4 regions of the Cedecea neteri genome follow, and region 4 is predicted to be linked to each of the others. Evidence: predicted binding sites of a transcription regulator. Region 4 holds the regulator's gene; each other region holds the start of a gene.
The links. Region 4 encodes Fur, which represses iron uptake genes when iron is present. Its sites were predicted from a motif close to ATAATAATGAGAACNACTATCAA; they were not measured.
Positions count from the first base shown of each region.

Region 1: a site for Fur is predicted at 1,974-1,996, ahead of sufA (Fe-S cluster assembly scaffold SufA). Genes of this name have one in related genera too.
Region 2: a site for Fur is predicted at 2,154-2,176, ahead of LH86_RS17345 (TonB-dependent siderophore receptor). Genes of this name have one in related genera too.
Region 3: a site for Fur is predicted at 1,696-1,718, ahead of feoA (ferrous iron transporter A). Genes of this name have one in related genera too.

Region 1 is NZ_CP009459.1:2,917,002-2,921,201, reverse strand. It holds gene sufC (Fe-S cluster assembly ATPase SufC) at 1-56, opposite strand, end outside; gene sufB (Fe-S cluster assembly protein SufB) at 73-1,554, opposite strand; gene sufA (Fe-S cluster assembly scaffold SufA) at 1,563-1,931, opposite strand; gene LH86_RS13780 (ABC1 kinase family protein) at 2,317-3,957, shown strand; gene LH86_RS13775 (CPBP family intramembrane glutamic endopeptidase) at 4,000-4,200, opposite strand, start outside.
Region 2 is NZ_CP009459.1:3,718,097-3,722,296, forward strand. It holds gene LH86_RS17335 (serine/threonine protein kinase) at 1-94, shown strand, start outside; gene treA (alpha,alpha-trehalase TreA) at 269-2,026, shown strand; gene LH86_RS17345 (TonB-dependent siderophore receptor) at 2,267-4,200, shown strand, end outside.
Region 3 is NZ_CP009459.1:769,061-773,260, reverse strand. It holds gene feoB (Fe(2+) transporter permease subunit FeoB) at 1-1,294, opposite strand, end outside; gene feoA (ferrous iron transporter A) at 1,347-1,571, opposite strand; gene LH86_RS03745 (Tex family protein) at 2,023-4,200, opposite strand, start outside.
Region 4 is NZ_CP009459.1:2,302,210-2,306,409, forward strand. It holds gene chiP (chitoporin ChiP) at 42-1,448, shown strand; gene chiQ (ChiQ/YbfN family lipoprotein) at 1,495-1,821, shown strand; gene fur (ferric iron uptake transcriptional regulator) at 1,916-2,362, opposite strand; gene fldA (flavodoxin FldA) at 2,642-3,172, opposite strand; gene ybfE (LexA regulated protein) at 3,352-3,630, opposite strand; gene ybfF (esterase) at 3,772-4,200, opposite strand, start outside.

The DNA.
Region 1 (4,200 bases), 610 kb from region 4:
CCACGCAGGATCTCTTTGTCCTCAACGCTGACCTGTAAATCTTTAATGCTTAACATAGTTTTCCCTTAATCCTTAACCGACGCTGTGTTCGAGGCTGATGGCTAATAATTTTTGTGCTTCCACCGCGAATTCGAGCGGTAACTCTGAGAACACGTCTTTGCAGAACCCGTTGACGATCATCGAGATGGCGTCGTCTTCGCTGATCCCACGCTGCAGGCAGTAGAACAGTTGATCTTCACCAATGCGGGACGTGGTGGCTTCGTGCTCCAGCTGTGCCGTGTTGTTGCGGCACTCCACGTACGGGAAGGTGTGCGCCCCGCTGTCCGGCCCGATCAACATCGAGTCGCACTGGGTGAAGTTACGGGCGTTGGTCGCGGTGGGCATGATTTTCACCAGGCCACGATAGCTGTTCTGGCTATGGCCGGCGGAGATCCCCTTCGAGATGATCGTCGATTTGGTGTTCTTGCCGATGTGGATCATTTTCGTGCCGGTGTCCGCCTGCTGATGGCCGGAGGTCAGCGCCACGGAGAAGAACTCGCCGATGGAGTTGTCGCCACGCAGGATCACACTCGGGTACTTCCAGGTGATGGCGGAGCCGGTTTCCGACTGCGTCCAGGACATCTTGCTGTTCTCACCTTCGCACAGCGCGCGCTTAGTCACGAAGTTCAGGATGCCGCCGGTGTTGTTATCCCCCGGGAACCAGTTTTGCACCGTGGAGTACTTCACTTCCGCATCGCGGTGAATAATCACTTCCACGACTGCCGCGTGCAGCTGGTAACTGTCGCGTACCGGCGCCGAGCACCCTTCTATGTAGCTCACGTAGCTGCCTTCATCCGCCACCAGAATGGTGCGTTCGAACTGACCGGTTTTTTCCGCGTTGATACGGAAATAGGTGGACAGTTCCATCGGGCAACGCACGCCTTTCGGGATGTAAATAAAGGTGCCGTCGGACGCCACCGCGGCGTTAAGCGCGGCGAAGAAGTTGTCGTTCGACGGCACGACAGTACCCAGGTATTTTTTGACCAGTTCCGGGTAATCGTGGATCGCCTCACCGAAGGAGCAGAAGATAATGCCCTGTTCAGAGAGTTTTTCACGGTAAGTGGTTGCGACGGAGACGGAGTCAAAAATGGCATCGACCGCCACTTCGCTGCCTTCGCGCACCGGCACGCCCAGTTGCTTAAACGCGTCTTCGACTTCGTTAGTCAGGAAGGCGTTAGGCGGCTGCTGAACCGCGCCGGGCTGTGAGGCACAGGTATCGTCGCAGCTCCCACAGGAAGGCGCTGAGTAATAGCTGTAATCCTGGTAATTCAGTTTGTCGTAATTCGCCTTCAGCCAGTGAGGCTCTTCCATTTTTAGCCATGCATGGAAGGCATTGAGACGAAACTCCAGCATCCATTCGGGTTCGTTACGACGGGCAGATATTGCCCGAACCACCTCTTCATTTATGCCCTTCGCCAGCTGCTCGGTCTGCAGCTCGGTGAAAAAGCCCTCTTTATAATTGAGGTTGCCGGTCCAGGTTTTGACATCGTCAGTTGCTTCAGTATTACGAGACATAGTACCGCCTATACCCCAAAGCTTTCGCCGCAGCCGCACTCGTGCTGCGCTTTCGGGTTATTAAATTTAAAGATCTGATTCAGGCCTTCACGCACGTAATCCACTTCCGTGCCGTCGATAAAAGGCATGGCGGAGAGCGGCACCCACAGGCGCGCGCCGTCAAACTCATAGACCAGATCGTCCGGCTTCGGCTCGGTGACCGTGTCCAGCACGTAGCCAAAGCCCGCGCAGCCCGTCTGTTTGATACTCAGGCGGATACCCTTGAGCTCGGGTTGTTTGGCGGCCAGATCGCGGATATGCGCGCTGGCGGCCGGGGTCAGGGTCAGCCCCTGCCAGGTAAAATCATTGGGATCAAAGGAACCGGTTTGCACATCCATTCTTCACCTCATTATTCTCTGCGCCCGAAGGCCGATACCCTTATGTTAATGATAACAATTATCAATACAACGTTATGAAAACAGGGGTATTCGCGAAACGCTGGTTTTTTGGGCGTCTTTACTAAGGATAGACCGTCCCGAAACTCTTGCAGATGGCGAAAAGAGCTGTTTAACCCACTGGTGCAAAAGGAAATATCAAAGATGAAAAACGCCTGAGCCGGGCACGACAAAAGATGTATAGAAAATATCTATTTATGTGATTGGAAACGCACTGAATGCGAAATTCGCCGCGAAAAGTACCAGTAATTTTCAGACATTCCACGGCGAAATTCTCACTTCTGATTTATCAACTATTCTCCTGATAAAGAAAAGGGAGCTTAGCCTGATGCTGAAAATGATTATGGTCACCGCCCGCGATCGCGTGAGGCTGCAGGAAATTATCGGCGTTTTCCTCCGCTATGGATTGCAGGACATTGTGCGCTTAATGGGCCTGTCCTCACTGCATGACAAAATACGGGGCGGCAGCCAACACGATGCTTTACCGATACCGCAGCGCCTGTGTGCGGCGCTGGAAGAGCTGGGCCCGACGTTCGTTAAGCTCGGGCAAATCCTCTCGACCCGCAGCGACCTGCTTGATCCCGCCTGGACGGAAGCGCTTAGCCAGTTGAACTCGAGCGCCAGCCCTCTGCCCTGGCCGCAGCTTGAACCCTTCGTGGTGGCAACGCTTGGGGCTCCGCCTGCGGAGGTTTTCGCCGCCTTTGATGAAACCCCGCTGGCCAGCGGCTCGATAGCGCAAATTCACCGGGCCACGCTGAAAAACGGCGACGAGGTTATCGTCAAAATTCAGCGCCCCGGCATTGAAACAACCCTCAAGGCCGACCTGCGTTTACTGCGTTACCTGGCGGAAAGCCTGGCCCGGCAGAGCGCGGCGCTCGCTCGCTTTCAGCCGGTGATGCTGGTTCGTTATCTGGAAAACGCCCTGAATCAGGAGCTGGATTTTTGCCACGAGGCGGCCAACGGGGAAAAGTTTTATCAGTTTTTCGCCGACACCGACGACGTCGTCATTCCCAGGATTTATTGGTACTGGTGCCACCCTGCGCTAATGGTTCAGGCATTTTTGCCCGGCGTGGCGCCGGTTGACGGCCAACAGCTTGCCGCCGCCGGGTTTGACGGCCCCTTGTTGGCGCGTAAAGGCGCGACGGCATTTATCAATATGCTCTTTGAACTGAGGGCTTACCACGCAGATCCGCATCCCGGCAACGTCATGGCCCTGGCTGGCAACCGGGTCGGCTTCATTGATTTCGGCATGGTGGGAAGCCTGAGCCAGACGCGGTGCGACGAGCTGTTATCGCTGATTTATGCCATCAGCGAGCGTGACGCCAGCGGTATTGTCGATGCCCTCATCACGTGGAGTGGCCAGGAGGCATTAGATCTGACCGAATTAGAACTTGCAGCCACCTATTTTCTGCAAAAACAGGGCAACCTCCCGCTACAGTTGGGAAAAGCGCTGACCGATATGCTTTCCACAGCCCGAGAATTTGAGCTGCTACTTCCGCCGGATTTGGTTTTGTTGTTTAAGGCGCTGATTACCGCGGACGGTGTGTTGCTGAGAATGGATCCGCAGTTCGACATTATTCGCATTCTTCGCCCGGTGATTAAGCGGGAGATATTAAAACGCTATACCCGCCTCGGGAGCCGCAGGCGCCTGCTTAAACTTGGCAACCAGCTTCTGGAGGGGGGAGATTCGCTGCCACAGACCCTGCGTCTGGTGATGCAAAGGCTACGTCACGGTAAGTTGCACGCGGACATTAACGTAGAGAACATTAACCAGCTTGGAAAGTCGCTGGAACGAGCGGCTTCGACGCTGGCGGTCGCCATTGTTTTAGCCGCCCTGACGATGACGATCGCGCCGTGGCTGTTCGGGCTGAACTGGACGCTGTTTGGCATCCCATTTTTCCCTGTACTCAGCTTGTTGTGCGCCCTCGCGGGAAGCGCATGGCTGGTTATTCGGTTGTTAAGGCGGTGAGATTTTACGACATCGGAGCCAGGTTCCGATGTCGTAAAAAGATTAGTGCACAGAATGCTGCAGCACCGGATAGGTAAACAGCAATAAATGGGTGATATTCAGCCCGACGTGAAATGCCACGGCAACCCACAGCCGCCCGCTCCACATCCACGCCAGGCCGTAAATAAGCCCCGCCAGCGCGGCAAAAACAATCAGCAGCGGCCCACCGGCGAAATGGAGCCCGCCGAATATCGCGGCTGAAAT
Region 2 (4,200 bases), 1.4 Mb from region 4:
ATATTTGTTGGCGCTGAGCGGCGGCGAAACGCCCCGCAAGCAAACCATTGTAGTTGCAAATTCCGGCACGTGGCTGGTGAACCCGCAGGGGTGATTACCGTCTTAATGAGCACTTCAGCCCCGCTTTGCGGGGCTTTTTTATGGGGTAAATAATCCGGTTTTTCTCTTTTTATCTCCAACGGCGCTCGAAATTCGGAAAATTCAACTAAGGTTTTCAGGGAGTTGATCGCAACGTAGCGTGTTGCGTCCCGTCGATGGAGAAGGAAAGATGATAAAACCCGTTTTGCGCCGGCCTTATGCGCTTTGCTTTGCGGCCCAAATGGCCGCTGCCGGTGCTGTATTTGGCCTCACGCCGCTTGCTTCGTTTGCAGCCCAGGAAACCGAATCCCCACGCCCACCCGAACCTCAATCGCCAGACGAGCTTTTTGGGCCTTTGTTTATTGATGTTCAGACGGCGAAGCTGTTCCCCGACCAGAAAACCTTCGCGGATGCCGTACCCAAAGGCGACCCGCTGATGATCCTTGCCGATTATCGTATGCAGCGCCGGCTCTCGGGGTTCGATTTACGCCATTTTGTTGATGTGAACTTTATCCTGCCAAAGGAAGCAAAAAAGTATGTGCCGCCGGAAGGACAAAGCCTGCGGGAGCATATCAACGGGCTCTGGCCAGAACTGACCCGCTCCGCTAACAGCGACAACAAATGGGACCCGCTACTCCCGCTGCCAAAACCTTACGTTGTACCCGGCGGGCGCTTCCAGGAACTTTACTATTGGGACAGTTATTTCACCTTGTTGGGGCTGGCGGAGAGTGGGCGCTGGGACGAGGTGCAAAATATCGTGGATAACTTCGCTCACGAAATCGATACCTGGGGCTACATTCCCAACGGGAACCGCAGCTACTACCTGGGCCGTTCGCAGCCGCCGTTCTTCGCCATGATGGTGGAACTGCTGGCGCAGAATCAAGGCGATAGCGTTTACACAACCTACCTGCCGCAGCTGAAGCAGGAATACAGCTGGTGGATGGAAGGCAGCGACGCCCTCAAACCAGGCGAAGCCCATGCCCGCGTGGTGAGACTCAAGAATGGTGCCCTGCTCAACCGTTACTGGGATGAGAAAGACACGCCGCGAACCGAGTCTTACCTGGACGACGTCGCCACCGCGAAAAACACGCCGTCGCGTGCGGCCACGGATATTTATCGTGACCTGCGAGCCGCCGCCGCTTCCGGCTGGGATTTCAGCTCCCGCTGGATGGATAATCCCGCCCAGTTGGGCACCATTCGCACCACAAGCATTGTGCCCGTGGACCTTAATGCGCTGCTCTATCAGCTTGAGAAAACCCTGGCGCACGCCAGCGAACTGGCAAAAGATAGCGCCGCAGCGGCGCGCTATAAGCAGGCAGCGGACGATCGACAGAAAGCTATTGAACAAAACCTGTGGAACGCCAAAGAAGGCTGGTACGCGGATTACGATCTGAAAAGCAACACGGTTCGAAACCCGCTAACCGCCGCAGCCCTGTTCCCGCTCTATGTTCATGCCGCTTCGCAAGACAGAGCGGACAAGATGGCAAAAGCCACCCGTCAGCATCTGCTCAGCGCGGGTGGACTTGCCACGACCAGCGTAAAAACCAGCCAGCAATGGGATGCTCCCAACGGCTGGGCGCCGCTGCAGTGGGTAGCCACCGAAGGTCTGCAAAATTACGGGCATAAAGATCTCGCCCTGGAAGTCAGCTTTCGCTTCCTGAGCACGGTGCAGAATCTCTACAACAAAGAGCAAAAGCTGGTTGAAAAATACGATGTGACCACCGGTGGCACGGGCGGTGGCGGCGGTGAATATCCACTTCAGGATGGCTTCGGCTGGACCAACGGCGTCACGTTGAAAATGCTGGATTTGCTTTGTCCGAAAGACAAACCCTGCGACAACGCGCCGGATAAACTGCCTTCGGCCACGCCCGGCCCGGTGACGGAAACGGCCAAACCTGCAGCAGATAAAACGGAGAGCTCACCTGCCTCGAGCCAGCCAGCGCCGTAACCTGCCCGCACAGACCACGGCATAATTGCCGCTTAATCATTTCATTTAAAACAACAAGCCCATGAAATCATCAGTGATTTCATGGGCTTTCATGCATTAAAAAACATCGTACATCTTGCACTTATAAATAATAACGATAACAATTCGCATTCGAAATCTCATTTAAGCCATGATTTCCCGTCGCATGCCGACGGAGGACTTCCATCAGGATGATGACCTCAATACTTCCGGATCAAAAAAATGATAAAGGTTTTTACCGTCAAGCGTTCCGCCTTACTCTGCGCGCTTGCTCTCATCGCCCCCTTTTCTTCATCGGCCGAAGAAACCCTGGTGGTCACCGCTAAACCTGCCGATACCGCAACCTCTCCTACGCTGGGCTACACCGCCACCACAACCCGTGGCGCGACCAAAACCGACGAACCGCTGATTACCACCGGGCAAAGCATTTCCGTCGTGACCCGTCAGCAAATGGAAGACCAGGGCTCGCAAACCATTAACAGCGCGCTGAACTATACCCCGGGCGTGTTTACCGGATTCTCCGGCGGTGCAACCCGCTACGATACCGTAGCATTACGGGGTTTTCATGGCGGTGACGTGAATAACATTTTTCTCGATGGCCTCCGGTTGATGAGCGATGCGGGCAGCTTTAACGTGGTCCAGGTCGATCCCTGGTTCCTCGAACGGCTGGATGTCATCAAAGGCCCCTCCTCCGCACTTTACGGCCAGACCGTGCCCGGCGGCCTGGTGATGGAAACGTCGAAACGTCCGCAGTTTGTTGAAGAAGGCCACGTCCGGGCGATGTACGGCAACCACAACACCAACGGGACAGCCTTTGATTACACCAACGCGATTAATGACCAGTGGGCCTTCCGTATCACCGGCCTGACAAAAAATAGCGATACACAGTATGAAAACACCCGTGACGAACGTTACGCTATTTCGCCGTCCCTGCTTTGGCAGCCGGATGATGCAACGTCTCTGGTGCTAAGAGCCTATCTGGAAAAAGATCCGTCCGGCGGCTACCACGGTTCTGTGCCGGGCGACGGCAGTCTTTACACCACAACGGGACGCAAGCTGGATACTGGATTTTCTGACGTACAACCAGGCGATGACGCCTTTAAGCGCCACCAGCAGATCTACAGCTACGAGTTTGCGCACGCCTTCAACGATGTCTGGTCGTTCCGCTCGAACGCCAGCTATACCCACTCTAATGTAGCACTGCGCCAGGCTTACCAAATTGGTTGGGCAGATACCGAGCATAACGAACTGTCGCGCTACTACAGCCGTGAAAACTCCTCGCTGGATGCATGGGCCATTGATAACCAGCTGGAAGCCGACTTCGCGACCGGCGACCTGCAGCATAAAGTGGTGCTCGGCGGTGAGTATCACCGGTTCACCAACGATCTGACGGACGGAACGGGCTACACCACCAACCTGAACCCGTGGACCGGCGTTTCTGGCGGCGTTGGCGGTTACTATTATTACGATCCACGTGACCCAAGCTACGCGACAATTAATCAGGGTCTGCTGGTGAAAGCGGGCCGCCGTCAGTACGAACAAACCGGGGCTTATCTGCAGGATGAGATGAAGTGGGACCGCTGGCATGTGACGCTGTCTGGCCGCTACGACCATCTGATCACCAAAAGCCACCTGGTGGCGACGGCTATCGATAGCGACGTAACGGATAACCGCACGGATAATCACTTCAGCGGCCGCGCTTCCCTGCTTTACGCCTTTGATAACGGTATTTCTCCGTATGTGAGCTATAGCCAGGCCGTCACGCCGCAGGTGCTTTCCGATGCTGAAGGCAAGCTGCTGAAACCGACAACCGCCGAACAGTACGAAGCCGGGGTGAAATACCAGCCAGCCGGCACAAGCGATCTGTATAGCGCCGCCGTGTACGATCTGACCCAGAAAGATGTGGGCAACCGTAACGTTCAGGGCGGCTATTTTGAACCGGCAGGCAAAGTGCATTCGCAGGGGCTTGAACTGGAGGCCCGTACTCAGCTAACGCCACGCCTGTCGACCATCGCCAGCTATACCCTCAACCGGGTACGCTACAAAGACGCCATTGACGGTAATGACGGCAACACGCCATACGTTACGCCTAATCAAATGGCGAGCCTGTGGAGCACGTTCAAAGCCGATTACGGCCTCAGCTTTGGGGCGGGCAT
Region 3 (4,200 bases), 1.5 Mb from region 4:
AGGACATAAACGGCGCCATCATGATGGTCATCAGCCTTTCGCGCGGCGCATCAAGCGTGCGGGCGCCCATGACCGAAGGCACGTTGCAGCCGAAGCCGACAATCAGCGGTACGAAGGATTTACCCGGTAACCCAAGCGACTGCATCAGGCGATCCATCACAAAGGCCGCGCGAGCCATATAGCCGGAATCTTCCAGGAAAGACAGGAACAGGTACATCATGCCGATTTGTGGCACCAGCGGCAGCACGGTATTGATCCCGCCGCCGATCCCCTGAGCGAGGAAAATCGTCAGCCATTCAGGGAAGTGCAGCGTATAACCGAGCCACTGGATGCCGTGAATGAATATCGCCACCGAGCCGCCATCAAAAATGGGCTGCAGCGCGCCGCCAATGTTAATCGCCAGCAGGAACATCAGGTACATCACCAGCATGAAGATCGGCAGGCCGAGGTAACGATTGAGGATGATTTTATCCATCGCTACTGTCAGCCGATTGGGTTCGGCGGTCAGGCTATTGCTAACCGCGTCGCAAATGGAGGCGATGCTTTGGTAACGGGCATCTGCGATCAGCAGCGCGGGGTCCTCAACGGTCTCTGCCAGGCGCGCGCGCGCCGCGTCAAGTTTGTCTGTGGCATTGCCCGCATAAGCGAGGCTGTAGATATCCCCTTCCAGCATCTGCAGCGCCAGCCAACGGCGCTGCGTCACCGGCATTTCCTGCGGCATATCCTCGGCCAGTTTTTTTGCCTCTTGCAGCAAAATCTGCGGATAGTGAACCAGCTCGTTTTTCTCGTTGGGCTGCTTGCGGTCAATGGCGAGCTTCAGGCTTTCAATACCGCGCCCGCGAGTAGACACCAGCGGCACGACAGGGCAACCAAGGCGGGCAGCCAGCGCATCGATATCGATGCGGATCGCCTGCTTCTCGGCGATGTCCAGCATGTTCAGAGCCACCACGCACGGGATGCCCAGCTCCAGCAACTGGAGCGTCAGGTAGAGGTTACGCTCAAGGTTAGACGCATCCACTACGTTGATTAACAGATCGGCATCGCCGCTCAGGATGTAGTGACAGGCGATTTGCTCATCAAGCGAAGTTTGCGACGAAATGGTGGTGAGTGAGTAGGTACCGGGTAAATCAACCAGCGTGACCTGGTGCTCAAGGGTGGAAAACTGACCTTCTTTGCGTTCTACGGTGACACCTGCCCAGTTCCCCACGCGCTGACGAGCCCCCGTCAGCTGGTTGAATAACGTGGTTTTACCCGAGTTAGGATTGCCGATTAAACCTATGGTTAAGTTTTTCATTTTATTCGTGAACTTCGTTGAATGTGCAAAAAACGCGAACGTTTCCCCGCCGTTACGCCACGGCTTCGATATTGACCAGCGCGAGGTCTTTTTTGCGTAGCACCAGGCTTACGCGGCGCGTTTCGATATGAATAGGGTCGCCGAGAGGCGCCACGCGGACGACGTTGAATGAGGAGCCCGGCAGCATGCCGAGAGACAATAATTTTTGGCGATAAGCCGGACTGATTTCACTGGCGAAGCCGGTAATTTTCCACGCGCTATTCGGTATGAATTGCATAAGGCCTACTTAGAGCTGGGCTCTGCATTGACGCTGACTGAATGATCGTTTTATTCACGAGCGATGCGTGTAATAAAAACGAATTAAGCTATCGGAAGAAAGAGAAGAAATATCGTTCAATGCAATGATAATGAGAATGGTTACCGTCGACAATATTTATTTTTCTGGGTGAATTTAACCAAAATAGGTATTTTTCTGGCTGGTTTGGTGGGCTCGTTTTTAAAGAGCTAAAGAAGGTGGTTTCTTAATTATATGAAAAATAGAGTAATAACTTCGCTTTGGTGAGCGATGGATGTTATTTCACTATTACCGATGTTACAGGGATGATAATTGCTGGTTTCATGGTGGAGTAAATATTGAAAATTGATTTAGATCAAGGAGACGTTATTTTTCTGCTTTTTGTAGGCGACGGGAGAAATAAGACCTCTCCCCGAAGGGAGAGGTCAGGTAATTAACGCTTCTTGCCCATTGCTGCGGCCAGAGCATCCATCATCGCGCTATTTCCACCGCCGGCGTTTTCGCGCCCGCGCGGTTTTTGCTGCGCTGCTGGTCTGCCTTTTTGCTCGCGAGGCGCGTTGCTACCGCCATTACCGCGACGGCTGCCACCTTCGCCAGGCTGCTCGTCAAGACGCATGGTCAGGGCGATGCGTTTGCGCTGCAGGTCAACTTCCAGCACTTTGACCTTCACGATATCGCCCGCTTTCACCACTTTGTGCGGATCGTCGATGAATTTGTCCGACAGGGATGAGATATGCACCAGGCCGTCCTGATGCACACCGATGTCGACAAATGCGCCGAAGTTGGTGACGTTGGTCACCGCGCCTTCCAGCACCATGCCCGGTGTCAGGTCATTCATGGTTTCAACGCCTTCGGCAAACTGTGCGGTCTTAAACTCAGGGCGCGGGTCGCGGCCCGGTTTTTCCAGCTCTTTGATAATGTCCGTCACGGTAGGGACGCCGAAACGCTCATCGGTAAACTGGCTGGCTTTCAGATCGCGCAGTTCGCTGCTGTTGCCCATCAGGTCCTGCAGCGCCTGCTGAGTGGCGGCCAGAATACGTTCGACCACCGGATAGGCTTCCGGGTGAACGGTGGAGGCATCCAGCGGGTTATCGCCGTGGTTGATACGCAGGAAGCCCGCACACTGCTCAAAAGCTTTTGGCCCCAGGCGGCTGACTTTCAGCAACTGCTGGCGGTTCTGGAAGCGGCCATTTTCGTCGCGCCAGTTGACGATGTTCTGCGCCATCATGCGGGTCAGGCCTGCCACGCGGGTCAGCAGCGGCACGGAGGCCGTGTTGAGATCTACCCCAACGGCGTTCACGCAGTCTTCGACGACCGCATCCAGTTTTTTCGCCAGCTGAGTCTGGCTGACATCGTGCTGGTACTGGCCCACGCCGATAGATTTCGGGTCGATTTTCACCAGCTCGGCAAGTGGATCCTGCAGACGACGGGCAATGGAGACCGCACCGCGAATGGACACGTCCAGATCCGGGAATTCCAGCGCCGCCAGCTCGGAAGCGGAGTAAACGGAAGCGCCTGCCTCGCTGACAATCACCTTCTGGGCGGTGACTTTCGGGAACTGCTTTTGCACATCCAGGAAGAAACGCTCGGTTTCACGGGATGCGGTACCGTTGCCGATGGCGACCAGCTCGACGTTATGTTTCTCACAAAGCGCAGCCACGGCCACGGCGGCTTTTGCAGCCTGACCGGTATGCGGGTAAATAGTATCGGTTGCTACCAGCTTGCCGGTGGCGTCAACCACCGCGACTTTTACCCCGGTACGCAGGCCCGGATCGAGGCCCATGGTGGCGCGCAGGCCAGCCGGGGCCGCCATCAGCAGATCGTGAAGATTGCGGGCGAAAACGTTAATGGCTTCGTCTTCGGCGCGTTCGCGCACGGTGCCCATCAGCTCGGTTTCAAGGTGCATTAATACCTTGATGCGCCAGGTCCAGCTCACCACGGCCTTACGCCAGCTGTCTGCCGGGGCATTGTTCAGGCGCAGATTCAGATGAGAGATGATCAACTGTTCGCAGTAGCTCTCGCGCGGCGGCTCATCAAACTGCGGATCGGCATTCAGCGACAGCTGTAAAATACCTTCGTTACGCCCGCGGAACATCGCCAGCGCACGGTGAGAGGGAACGGTGGCAATGGCTTCGTGGTGGGCGAAGTAGTCGCGGAACTTCGCGCCTTCTTCCTCTTTACCGCTTACCACGGTAGAAACCAGGTGCGCATTTTTCCACAAATAGTCGCGTACTTTTGCCAGTAGCGCGGCATCTTCGGCGAAGCGTTCCATCAGGATGTAGCGCGCCCCGTCCAGCGCGGCTTTGGTGTCGGCGACGCTTTTGTCGGCATCCACAAAGCGAGCGGCTTCCTGCTCCGGGTCGTGTGAAGGTTCGTTCCACAGCAAATCCGCCAGCGGCTCAAGGCCGGCTTCGATGGCGATTTGCCCGCGGGTACGGCGCTTGGGTTTATACGGCAGGTAAAGGTCTTCGAGTTCGGTTTTGCTCAGCGTGCCGTTGATGGCCCCGGCAAGTTCGTCGCTCAGTTTCCCCTGCTCGGAAATAGACTTGAGGATGGCCTGACGGCGCTCTTCCAGCTCGCGCAGGTAGCTAAGACGAGTCTCCAGTTGACG
Region 4 (4,200 bases):
CACGTCAGACGATGATTTTTACGTCAAAGAGGAATTTAACTATGCGTACGTTTAGTGGCAAACGTAGTGCGCTTGCTCTTGCTATTGCAAGCGTTACCGCTCTTTCAGGCTTTGTAGTGGCTCCGCAGGCTAGCGCCGCGGGCTTTGTTGATGACTCTACGCTAACCGGTGGCATCTATTACTGGCAGCGTGAACGTGACCGTAAAGATGTGTCCGACGGTAAGTACAAAACTAACCTGTCGCACTCAACCTGGAACGCCAACCTCGACTTCCAGTCTGGCTATGCGGCCGATATGTTTGGTTTCGATATTGCCGCCTTCACCGCCATCGAAATGGCCGAAGACAGCGCCAGCGGCCACCCGAACGAAATCGCATTCTCCTCTAAAAATAAAACCTACGACGAAGACTACTCCGGCGATAAAGGTGGCATTAGCCTTTATAAAGCGGCGGCTAAATTCAAATACGGCCCGGTTTGGGCTCGCGCAGGTTACATTCAGCCAACCGGCCAAACGCTGTTAGCACCACACTGGAGCTTCATGCCTGGTACTTATCAGGGGGCTGAAGCGGGTGCCGCATTCGATTACGGCGACGCCGGTGCGCTGAGCTTCTCCTACATGTGGACTAACGAGTACAAGGCGCCATGGCACCTTGAAACCGACAAGTTCTACCAGAACGATAAAAAGACCAAAGTTGATTACCTGCACTCCATCGGCGCGAAGTATGACTTCAAAAACGATCTGATTCTGGAAGCAGCATTCGGTCAGGCTCAGGGCTTTGTTGATCAGTACTTTGCTAAAGCCAGCTACAAATTCGACGTTGCAGGCAGCCCGCTGAGCACCAGCTACCAGTTCTACGGTACCCGTGACAAAGCCGCGAACAACACCATCAATGATATCTACGATGGCACCGCATGGCTCCAGGCGCTGACATTTGGCTATAAAATTGGCCAGGTCGACCTGCGTCTGGAAGGGACCATGGTGAAGGCAGAAGGCCAGCAGGGTTACTTCCTGCAGCGTATGACGCCAACCTACGCGTCTTCCAACGGTCGTCTGGATGTGTGGTGGGATAACCGCTCTGACTTCAACGCCAACGGTGAAAAAGCCGTGTTCTTCGGTGCAATGTATGACCTGAGCAACTGGAACCTGCCGGGTTGGGCAGTCGGTGCTTCTTACGTTTATGCGTGGGATGCAAAACCATCTACATGGGCGCTTGATGCTTCCGGTAATCGTCAGGATCTCGCTTCCAACAAGATCAAAGAGTCTTCTTACAGCCTCGACGCCATGTATACCGTGCAGGAAGGCCGTGCGAAAGGCACGCTGTTCAAACTGCACTTCACTCAGTACGACAACCACTCCGACATCCCAAGCTGGGGCGGTGGTTACGGCAACATGTTCCAGGATGAGCGTGACGTGAAGTTCATCGTGATTGCTCCGTTCACCATCTTCTGATGTGAAACCGGGCGCGTAAGCGCCCGTTTTTTATAAGGAATCGAACATGAAAAAGATTTTACTGGTTACCGCCGCTGTTTTCACGCTGTCTGCCTGTGTTCAGCCTCCGGCTCCTCCGGAAGATTCGCGCCTGAAACAAGCCTATAGCGCCTGTATTAACACGGCGGAAGGCAACCCGGATAAAATTGAAGCCTGCCAGAGCGTGCTGAACGTACTGCGTCAGGAAAAACAGCACAAAGCGTTTGTTGAGAAAGAGACGGTGAACGTGCTGGATTACCAGAAATGCATCCAGGCAAGAAAGACGGGCAATGATGAAGCCGTGAAGGTGCGCTGCGATAAGATTTGGCAGGAGATTCGCGCCAATAACAGCTGATAGCCTTTTTCAGTCAATAAAAAAACCGGCAAGGGAAACCTGCCGGTTTTTGCTTTTAAACGCCACCGAAGCAGCGTTCATTAATGCGGATTACTTATTTAGGATCGTGGGCGGTGTCGTCTTCGCGGCAGTCGCCTTCAGCACAGTGTCCGTAAAGATAGAGGCTGTGGTTAGTCAGGCGGATACCGTGGCGTGTGGCGATTTCACGCTGGCGTGATTCAATAGAATCATCGCTGAACTCGATCACTTTCCCGCAGTCGAGGCAGATCAGGTGATCGTGGTGATGCTGTTGGGTCAGTTCAAAAACGGATTTGCCGCCTTCAAAATTATGACGGGTCACGATCCCTGCATCATCAAACTGGTTCAGCACGCGATAGACGGTCGCCAGGCCAATTTCTTCGCCCATGTCGATCAGACGTTTATATAAGTCTTCCGCGCTGACGTGATGATTTACCGGCTCTTGCAGCACTTCGAGGATTTTTAATCGCGGAAGCGTGACTTTCAAGCCGGCCTTCTTTAATGCGGTATTGTTGTCAGTCATGCGGAAAGTGTCCTGTTGCTTAACGATTCGCTCAAACTGCAGTGAGCGTAAAGAGTAATGCGTCTCATTATAGAACTGCTACTTCTAAATGGGAACCGCAAGTATGGTGCAAAATAAGGCTGAAAAATCGTGGCGGCGTCGCCATTTACAGTAATTATCAGCCAAGCTATCAGGAAGACATTGTACAGGGATGTACGAGAAAGTTACAAACTTGTAGCAATTATTTTCATTGCTACAAGCTATCAAGATGGCGCAAATATCGCATTTGCGCCACGGAAATCAGGCGTTAATGATATCGGCCAGATTCAGTTCTTCAGAAACCTGTTTAACCCACTTCTCAACGCGCTCAGCGGTCAGCTCCGGCTGGCGATCTTCATCGATGGCAAGGCCGACAAAGTTGTCGTCATCCGCCAGGCCTTTGGAGGCTTCAAAGTGGTAGCCAGCGGTTGGCCAGTGGCCGACAATCGCCGCGCCGCGTGGTTCGATGATGTCGCGAATGGTCCCCAGCGCATCACAGAAGTATTCCGCGTAGTCTTCCTGGTCGCCGCAGCCGAACAGCGCAACCAGTTTGCCGTTGAAATCGACTTCTTCAAGAGTAGGGAAGAAGTCATCCCAGTCGCACTGGGCTTCACCGTAGTACCAGGTCGGGATGCCGAGCAACAGAATGTCGAAACCTTCGAGATCTTCTTTGCTGCTTTTAGCAATGTCATGCACCTCAGCAACGTCTTTACCGAGCTGTTTTTGAATCATTTTCGCGATATTTTCGGTGTTACCGGTGTCGCTGCCGAAAAAAATGCCTACGATTGCCATGAGTAAAATAACCTCTTGAAACTTAATAGTATGCTGGCCGTTCAATGCCCACGTATAGGGCAATCATAGCAGAACAGCCCCAGCAGCGGAAACAGCTATCACGCCCGGGTGCACAGTCTGCAACATGGTTTTGCTCACCCTTTTGAGATTTCAGATAACCCGTAGGGCGGCTGAAGGTGTTACCCGAGATTTTTAAGCTGCTCGAGCAACATCTCTTCGATCAGTTCGCTACGGCTGATGTTACGGGCGTCAGCCAGCTGGTTGAGGGCATCGACCGCCTCGTTGTTCAGTTTTAGCTCAACTCGCTTCAAACCACGCACTTTATCGCGCTTCAGCTGATTGCGCTTATTGATACGCAATTGCTCATCGCGCGAGAGCGGATTAGTTTTCGGCCGCCCGGGGCGACGCTCGTCCGCGAACAGATCTAATGTAGTACGGTCCGTTTGTTCTTTTGCCATGATTAGAATACTGACAGGAAATTCTGGCTGCAGGGGCAGGGTGCCGGTGCAATTAAGCGCGCCATCATACATCAGCGCGCCATTCCCGCCAACGCGTTAGCGACTTCAACTGCCCGGTCGGTCTGTTTTTAATCAGTTTTTCTACTCTGCGTCGATAAATCGGTGGATCGCCCGTAAAACGGCATCCGGTTTTTCCGCATGAACCCAATGACCCGCTCCAGCGATGACGTGAGCACGGGCCTGCGGGAACTGACTTAACAGCGCCTCGCGGTGGCTTTCATCAACGTAAGGAGAATTCCCGCCGCGAATAAATAGCGCAGGATGTGGCCAGGCCGGGACAGGCTGCCAGCCAACGATATTTTCGTATTGCTGCCAAAGCACCGGCACGTTGAATTTCCACTCGCCGTCAGCAAAGGATTTCAGCAGAAACTGAATGACGCCTTCCTCAGCTATGTGGTCGCGCATGATTTGCGCCGCCTGCTGGCGAGTTTTTACGCCCGCTTCGGTGACCGCGCGAATAGCCGCGAAAATTTCGTCGTGGCGGCGAACCTGATAATTAACCGGCGCAAT